Regions from separate parts of the Kitasatospora sp. NPDC008115 genome, predicted to be linked through region 2. Evidence: riboswitches for the same ligand, from Rfam matches in the RefSeq annotation. Region 2 holds a riboswitch; the other holds the start of a gene.
What was found. A riboswitch is a leader RNA that binds a small molecule or an ion and turns the genes downstream of it on or off. The one in region 2 is predicted to bind cyclic di-AMP.

Region 1 (4,204 bases), on a different contig from region 2:
CTCCGGGTCCAGCCACAGCTCATTGCCGCCGAACTCGCAGTCCAGCACCAGCAGGTCGTCCGGTTTGCCGTCGGCCCCGGCCCGGAAGGCGACCCCGGCCCGGCGGTAGCCGGTGAAGCGGCAGCGGCTGAAGGTGACGGACTCCCCGGCGAGCTCGTGCCGGGCGGTGGAGACCGCGAAGTCGCTGCGTCCGGCGGCGTCGATCAGCAGCCCGTCGAAGACGGTGCCCTTGTCCCGGCCGAGCGAGTGCAGCGCCACTCCCCCGCCCGCGTTGCCGTACAGCACGCTCGCGGTGTAGTCGAAGTCGTTGAGGTAGGCGCCGTGTTCGATGCCCCAGCCGCCGTTGTGGTAGGCCGCGAACTCGGTGACCACGTGGTGGTGCCTGGCGTTCAGCCAGACGAAGATCCCGTCCTGGAGGTTGTTGTGGGCCAGGCAGCGCTGGAAGGTCCAGACGCCCTCGCTGTTCTCCGGCCACTCGAAGCCCGAGGCGCCGTTGGCCCCCTGGACGCCGACCGCCACGCAGTCCAGCGCCTTGCCGCCGGTGCCCGCGCCGAGGTTGAAACCGGTCAGCCGGTAGGCCCGGGGGTTGGGTTCGAGCAGGGTGCGGGAGGCGACGCAGGACTCGTAGACGATGTCGTCGGACGGCTGCTGGGGGGTGCGGGTGTCCAGCGGGCCGTCCCACCAGTAGGCGTCCTCCCAGGTCTCGTGGCTGATGCAGGCGCGGAAGGTGATGCCGTGGCTGGCGTGCGGGACGTAGGCGTGGCTGCCGGCGTCGCGGACGACCACGCCCTCGACGACGGTGCCGCGGGTGGTGTCGCCGAGGCGGTGGAAGTGCAGGCCGTAGCGGCCGAGCACCGGCGCGGTGACCGGGGCGGCGCCGTCCGGGCCCTTCCAGGTCTCCTTGGTGTCGGCGCGCGGACCGACCCACCGCAGCGCGGCGTGCCGGACGTCGGCGCGCCGGGAGCTGGTGAGGTGGACGTGGGTGCGGCCCCCGGCGGTGCCCTCGACCCGGACGCTGCGGGTCAGGTTGAGCACCTCGGCGCCGACGGTGACGCCCCCTCCGGCGGCGACCCCGGGGTGGGCGTGGCGGAGCGGGGCGCCCAGGGTGACGGTGGTTCCGCTGACGGAGCGGATGGTGACGAGGTCGTAGGCGGTGGAGAAGCCGTCCTGGTCGGGCGGGCCGGTCGGGGTGACGGCGAGTTCGTCGCCGGGCAGCCAGCCGGCGGGCGGGGCGGCCAGCTCGACGACGGTGTCGCCGGCCGCGAGCGCGCCCCCGGCGCGGACCCAGGCGGTCTTGGCGGCGCCGTCCAGCCGCAGGTAGCCGGCGCCGGTGACCCAGAGGCCGACGTCGGTGTCGACCACCTTCATGCCGTCGCCCTGGAAGCGCTTCTCGTCGACGGCGGGGAAGCGCAGGGTGTGGACGTGGTCGCCGTCGGGGGCGAGGGCGAGGACGCCGCGGACCTCGACGTTGCCGGCGGCGGCGAGGGTGACGGTGCGGTCGGCGGCGAAGGTGAGCGCGCCGCCCGGCTCGACCAGCAGGGAGCCGACCTCGGCGTCGGTGTCGAGCAGCACCCGGTCGGTGATCCGTACGGCGCTGCGCGGGCCGGGCGGGCCGCCGCCCCAGCCGGCCCGGTCGGACCAGCGGCGGCCGCTCTGGTCGACGGTGGGTGCGGGGGCGGGCTGCTCGGGGGCCGCGCCGCCCGGCGGCGAGCCGCCGTGGCCGTCGGGGCCCATCGGGCCGGCCGCCTCGGTGGGGGTCGTGCCGATGACGGCGGCCGGGGTGACGAGCCGGGTCTCGCCGGTCAGCGAGCGGCGCAGGACCTCCTCGCCGCTGATCGCCGCGAAGGCGGTGCCGACGGCGAGCCAGCGCAGTAGTGCCCGGCGGGTCAGGTGAGTTCGGGACGGTTCGGGTTGGATGTCCGCTCTGCGGTGCTTTGCCCGGCGATGCGCTCCACGCGGCCGGGCGGCCGGACGGGAGGCGTCCGGCTCCTCGTCGATGCCCATCGGTGCGTAGCCCTCTCCCGAGACGGCTGCGGCGCGTCGGCGCGGTGCCGACGCTCTGAAGCATAGGCAGTTGCGTTGACCGCGACCGGCGTTGCGGGAAATCGGTCATTTCTGATCATGAAGGACAGCCGGTCGGCGGCGATTTCGTAAACCGTGACGAGCGTCACACATGTTTGCGGTTTGAACGCGCCTCTGCTTAACGTGCTCCCCGTTCGTGGCCACACGGACCCAGCACGTCCGCGACGCCGAGTCCTGCCGTCGGGCGCGCTGGCAGCGCAATGCACCACGGCAGGAGCGGGGGAACCACAGGTAGTTCGCCCAGGACCGGTCCTTTCGGGCCGGCCCCGGGCTAGGGGTGAAGCCGCGTCCACAGCGCGGCCGGGCAACTCCAGCCCGAATCCGACAGCTCACCTCGCAGGCGTGGGAGAGGACCGCGTCTTCATGCTGCCCACCAACGGCACCCGACTGTCCGGCCGTACCCGTCGCGCGATCGCCGCCCTCGGCGTCGCGGGCATCGGCCTCACCATCCCCTGCCTGACCTCCGGCACCGCCTCCGCCGCCTCCGTCGCCACCTGGGACAAGGTCGCCCAGTGCGAGAGCGGCGGCAACTGGAGCATCAACACCGGCAACGGCTTCTACGGCGGCCTCCAGTTCACCAGCTCCACCTGGGCGGGGTTCGGCGGCACCGCCTACGCCGCGCGCGCCGACCTGGCCACCAAGGACCAGCAGATCGCGGTCGCCGAGAAGGTCCTGGCCGTCCAGGGCCCCGGCGCCTGGCCGGTCTGCTCGGTCAAGGCCGGTCTGACCAAGGGCGGCACCCCGGCCGCGGTGGACACCTCCGCCGCCGCCAAGCCGGCCACCCCGGCCCCGGCCCAGACCCCCGCCCCGGCCGCCAAGCCCGCCGAGAAGCCCGCCGCCCAGCAGCCGGCCGCCAAGCCGCAGGCCCAGGCCCCGGCCGCCACCACCACCGCCCCCGCCGCCGAGCAGCGCCAGGACGGCCGGCAGTGGCGTCAGCAGGCCGGTCAGCAGGGCGCCGAGGCCTACACCGTGGTCGCCGGCGACTGGCTGTCCACCATCGCCGACGAGCAGCACGTCCAGGGCGGCTGGCAGCGCCTGTACGAGCTCAACCGCGCCACCCTGGCCGACGGCCCGCACACCATCTACCCGGGCCAGCGGCTGGCCCTGGGCGAGGGCGCCGAGGGCCGGGACTTCGACTGGTTCAACCGCGCCGGCAGCGGCACCCAGACCCCGGCCGCCCGGCCGCAGAGCCGGACCGAGGCCCCCGCCGCCAAGCCGGCCGAGAAGCCCGCCGCGCAGGCCCAGACCCCGGCCCCGGCCCAGACCGCCACCGGCAGCATGGCCGCCGCCGTCTCCTTCGCCCAGTCGAAGGTCGGCCAGGCCTACGTCTACGGCGGCACCGGCAACGGCGGCTGGGACTGCTCCGGCCTGACCCAGGCCGCGCTGCGCGCCGCGGGCGTCTCCGTCCCGCGCGTCGCCGCCGACCAGGCCGCCGCGTCCACCCACGTCTCGCTGGACGCCCTCAAGCCGGGCGACCTGCTGTTCTGGTCCAACAACGGCAAGGACTCCGGCGTCTACCACGTCGCGCTCTACATCGGCGACGGCAAGTACGTCGAGGCCGCCAACCCGAAGTCGGGCGTGCGCGTCCAGACGGTCGCCAACTGGGCCCCGGACTTCGCCGGCCGGGTCTGACCCCGCCACGCCGCGGCCCCCGGGGAGAGTCCGATCGCTCCTCCCCGGGGGCCGCGGCATGCCCGGAAACGCGCCGCTGCGTTGCCCGGACGACGGGCGGCCATGGTCAAACCGGGACCGCAGCGGGCATGCTGCTGCCCTGTACCCGAGGAGGAGTCACCATGGCCCAGGTCACCGTCTCGCTCGACGCCAACCTCGCGATCGACGCGATGATGCTGTCCGGCACCAAGAGCCCGCAGGACGCCGTAGAACTGATCCTCCGGGACTTCCTGGAGCGCGGCCGGCGCACCGAGACCCGCACCGGTGACGCCGCGGACGGCCACCGGGTCACCCAGGACCGTCCGATCGTCCAGGAGGGCTGAGCGGGAACGCCGAAGGGGCCCGGGAGCACACCGCTCCCGGGCCCTGCCCCGTTCTCCTCAGCGCGCGCGGGCCCCGGTCGAGCCGCGCATCACCAGCTCCGGCTGGAACATGAACTCCCCGCGCTGCA
Region 2 (4,204 bases):
CGGCCGGTCGAGCTCGGTGGCGAGGTCCTCGGCGATCCCGACCCGCTGGTCGGCGATCAGCATGCCGGTGGTGCCCGCCGCGGTGAGCCGGCGGGCGAGGTCCGCCCCCGACCCGCCGTCGAGTACGGAGATCACGACGACCGAACCGTTGACCCGCATGGCCTTGCTCCTCCCTGTGGGCGGCTCCGCACCGGCGCCCACGCGCACCTTGCGGAGGATCGTAGGCAGGTCCTGACCCTCCGCAACAGGAATTACCCCTCAGGTGACCAGGCTCACGCCTGTCACGCCGAACGGACGGCGCGGTGTCCCGGTGAGCGGACACCGCCCGCCCACGCGCACGTCGCGCGCACTGCGTGCGGTCGCCCGGACACGCCCGGGATACCGTCGACCCATGCCAGCTCAGCCCGCCTCCGCCCGTCCGCCCCTGTTCACCTGGGAGTTCGCCGCCGACCCGTACCCCGCCTACGCGTGGCTGCGGGAGCACGAGCCGGTGCACCGGACCACCCTGCCGAGCGGGGTGGAGGCGTGGCTGGTCACGCGGTACGCGGACGCCCGGCAGGCGCTCGCGGACGGCCGGCTCTCCAAGAACCCGGTGCACCACAGCGAGCAGGCCCACCGCACCGGCCGGGTCGGCATCCCGGGCGAGCGCCAGGCCGACCTCATGACGCACCTGCTCAACATCGACCCGCCGGACCACACCCGGCTGCGCCGCCTGGTGTCCAAGGCGTTCACGCCGCGCCGGGTGGCGGCCTTCGAGCCGCGGGTGCAGCAGCTGACCGACCGGCTGATCGACGGCTTCGCGGCGCGCGGGTCCGCCGACCTCATCCACGAGTTCGCCTTCCCGCTCCCCATCTACGCGATCTGCGACCTGCTCGGGGTGCCGGCCGAGGACCAGGACGACTTCCGGGACTGGGCCGGGATGATGATCCGGCACGGCGGCGGCCGGCGCGGCGGGGTGGGGCGCGCGGTGAAGCGGATGCGCGCCTACCTGGCGGAGCTGATCCACCGCAAGCGGGCGGACCTCGGCGACGACCTGATCTCGGGGCTGATCCGGGCGAGCGACCACGGAGAGCACCTGACCGAGAACGAGGCCGCGGCGATGGCCTTCATCCTGCTCTTCGCCGGCTTCGAGACGACGGTCAACCTGATCGGCAACGGCGTGTACGCGCTGCTGCGCAACCCGGGCCAGCGCGCCCTGCTCCAGGAGTCCGTCGGGCGCGGCGAGAGCGCGCTGCTGGAGACCGGGATCGAGGAACTGCTGCGCTACGACGGGCCGGTGGAGCTGGCCACCTGGCGGTTCGCGACCAGCCCGCTGACCATCGGCGGGGTGGAGATCCCGGTCGGCGACCCGGTGCTGGTGGTGCTCGCGGCGGCGGACCGGGACCCGGCGCGGTTCGCCGACGAGAACACCCTGGACCTGGCCCGGACGGACAACCCGCACCTGGGGTTCGGGCACGGCATCCACTACTGCATCGGCGCGCCGCTGGCGCGGCTGGAGGGGCGGGCCGCGCTGGCCACCCTGCTGACCCGGCTGCCGGACCTGCGGCTCGCCGCGGACCCCGGGGACCTGCGGTGGCGCGGTGGTCTGATCATGCGTGGACTCCGTGAACTTCCGGTGGAATTCACACCGGAGAAAGCGCCCGGCGGCAAGGCTCCGGAGACCGGCCCGGAGACTGGCTCGGAGACCGGCTCGGAGGGCTGACGCACCAGCACAACACGCTGACGCACACTCTCCGTTCGCCGGTTTCCGAGGGTCTGAACCACCCTCAATCCGGACATACCACCCCGGTTGGTAGGCGATCCATCACATGACGTGATGTCCGTGTGATATCGACGATATGAGCTTGTGATTGCTCTGAAGATCTGTCTACTCTCCGTGGAGCCCGCAGCTGCGGGCCCCGTGCGCGGAACGCCGAGTCCTGCCCGCCGCGCCCCGGGAAACCGACCAGAACCCTGGGCAGGGGCGGGGGACCCAGGTTTTGCGCCGTCTCCCACGGCTAGGGGTGAAGCCGCCTCCGCGCGGCCGGGCCACCTCCCGGTCCGAACCCGACAGCTCACCTCGCAGGCGTGCGGAGAGGGACCCCTTCATGCTGTTCGTTGGAACCGGTCGTCACCGTCGCCGTACCCAGGCCGAGAAGGCCATCGCCGTCGCCGGTGTCGCCGGCGTCGGACTGGCCATGCCGATCCTGAGCGCCACCGGCGCCTCCGCCGCCCCGGTCTCCACCTGGGACGCGGTCGCCCAGTGCGAGAGCGGCGGCAACTGGAGCATCAACACCGGCAACGGCTTCTACGGCGGCCTCCAGTTCACCGCCAGCACCTGGAAGGCGTACGGCGGCAACGCCTACGCGCCGCAGGCCAACCAGGCCTCGAAGGCCCAGCAGATATCGGTCGCCGAGAAGGTCCTCGCCGGGCAGGGCCCGGGCGCCTGGCCGGTCTGCTCCAAGAAGGCCGGCCTGACCAAGGGCGGCGCCCCGGCGGCGGTCGACACCTCGACGCCCGCCAAGCCGGCCGCCCCGAAGCCGCAGGTCCCGCAGGCCGCCCAGGAGGCCAAGCCGCAGCAGGAGGCCCCGAAGGCCGCCGCGCCGAAGCACGCCGCCCCCAAGGCGCAGGCCGAGCAGCAGACCGCCAAGCCGCAGGCCCAGCAGTACGCGCCGAAGCACGCCGCGCCCAAGCAGCAGGCCCCGCAGGCCCAGCCGCAGCAGCAGTCGCCGGCCTTCTCCGGCAAGGCCGGCTGGGACGCCGACGCCAAGGTGTACTGGTACCAGAACAACGGCGCCTGGTACTGGACCAGCCACCAGAGCGTCTACCAGCAGAACGCCGGCCAGCCGGCCGCCCAGGCCCCCGCCGCTCAGCAGCAGTCGGCCGGCCAGGGCTACACCGTCCGCTCCGGTGACACGCTCGGCGGGATCGCCACCGCCCAGGGCGTCTCCGGCGGCTGGCAGGCGCTGTACGACGGCAACCGCGCCACCGTCGGCGCCGACCCGAACCTGATCGTCCCGGGCCAGGTCCTGACCCTCGGCTGACGACCGGTCCGACCGGACGGACGGAGGGGGCCGATTGGGCCCCCTTCGTCCGCTTCCGGACGTCTCCGGCCCGGCAACCAGGTGAACTACCGGTGGGTAGCGAGGCCACACGCTGAGACGGAGCCGAGGTCGACGTGGCCCGGACAGCCCGTGCGGTTAGGCTCTGGTCGTAACGACTCCGCAATCGTCCGGCCGACTGCACCCCACGTCAGCCGAACCTGCTTCCGCTAGGAGATGCCTCGTGCCGTCCATCGATGTCGTCGTAGCCCGTGAGATTCTCGACTCGCGCGGCAACCCCACGGTCGAGGTCGAGGTCGGCCTCGACGACGGCAGCACCGGCCGTGCCGCCGTCCCGTCGGGTGCCTCCACCGGTGCCTTCGAGGCGCTGGAGCTCCGCGACGGTGACAAGAACCGCTACTTCGGCAAGGGCGTGGAGAAGGCCGTCCTGGCCGTCATCGAGCAGATCGGCCCGGAGCTGGTCGGCTACGACGCCACCGAGCAGCGCCTGATCGACCAGGCCATGCTGGACCTGGACGCCACCCCGGACAAGTCCTCGCTCGGCGCCAACGCCATCCTGGGCGTCTCGCTGGCCGTCGCGCACGCCGCCTCCGAGGCCAGCGACCTGCCGCTGTTCCGCTACCTGGGCGGCCCGAACGCGCACGTCCTGCCGGTCCCGATGATGAACATCCTCAACGGCGGCTCGCACGCGGACTCCAACGTCGACATCCAGGAGTTCATGATCGCCCCGATCGGCGCGGAGTCCTTCTCCGAGGCCGTCCGCTGGGGCGTCGAGGTCTACCACACCCTCAAGGGCGTGCTGAAGGAGCGCGGTCTGTCGACCGGCCTGGGCGACGAGGGCGGCTTCGCCCCGAACCTGGACTCCAACCGCGAGGCCCTGGACCTCATCGTCGAGGCCATCCAGAAGGCCGGCTACGTGCCGGGCAAGGACGTCGCGCTCGCCCTGGACGTCGCCTCCTCCGAGTTCTACGAGGACGGCGCCTACCAGTTCGAGGGCAAGGCGCTCACCTCCGCCGAGCTGATCGAGTACTACGCCGGCCTGGTCGCCGCCTACCCGCTGGTCTCCATCGAGGACCCGCTGGACGAGTCGGACTGGGACGGCTGGAAGGCCATGACCGACAAGCTGGGCGACAAGGTCCAGCTGGTCGGCGACGACCTGTTCG

Region 1: it holds a riboswitch for cyclic di-AMP, as region 2 does, so the genes downstream of both, ACFZBX_RS07910 (transglycosylase family protein) here and ACFZBX_RS00400 (transglycosylase family protein) in region 2, are expected to answer to the same signal.

The regions. Positions count from the first base shown of each region.
Region 1 is NZ_JBIBHU010000004.1:359,796-363,999, reverse strand. Features, by position in the region: gene ACFZBX_RS07915 (hypothetical protein) at 1-2,004, opposite strand, end outside; cyclic di-AMP (ydaO/yuaA leader) riboswitch at 2,276-2,438, shown strand; gene ACFZBX_RS07910 (transglycosylase family protein) at 2,425-3,714, shown strand; gene ACFZBX_RS07905 (hypothetical protein) at 3,876-4,076, shown strand; gene ACFZBX_RS07900 (LacI family DNA-binding transcriptional regulator) at 4,134-4,204, opposite strand, start outside.
Region 2 is NZ_JBIBHU010000001.1:92,384-96,587, reverse strand. Features, by position in the region: gene ACFZBX_RS00410 (SDR family NAD(P)-dependent oxidoreductase) at 1-159, opposite strand, end outside; gene ACFZBX_RS00405 (cytochrome P450) at 392-1,702, shown strand; cyclic di-AMP (ydaO/yuaA leader) riboswitch at 1,934-2,082, shown strand; gene ACFZBX_RS00400 (transglycosylase family protein) at 2,088-3,023, shown strand; gene eno (phosphopyruvate hydratase) at 3,265-4,204, shown strand, end outside.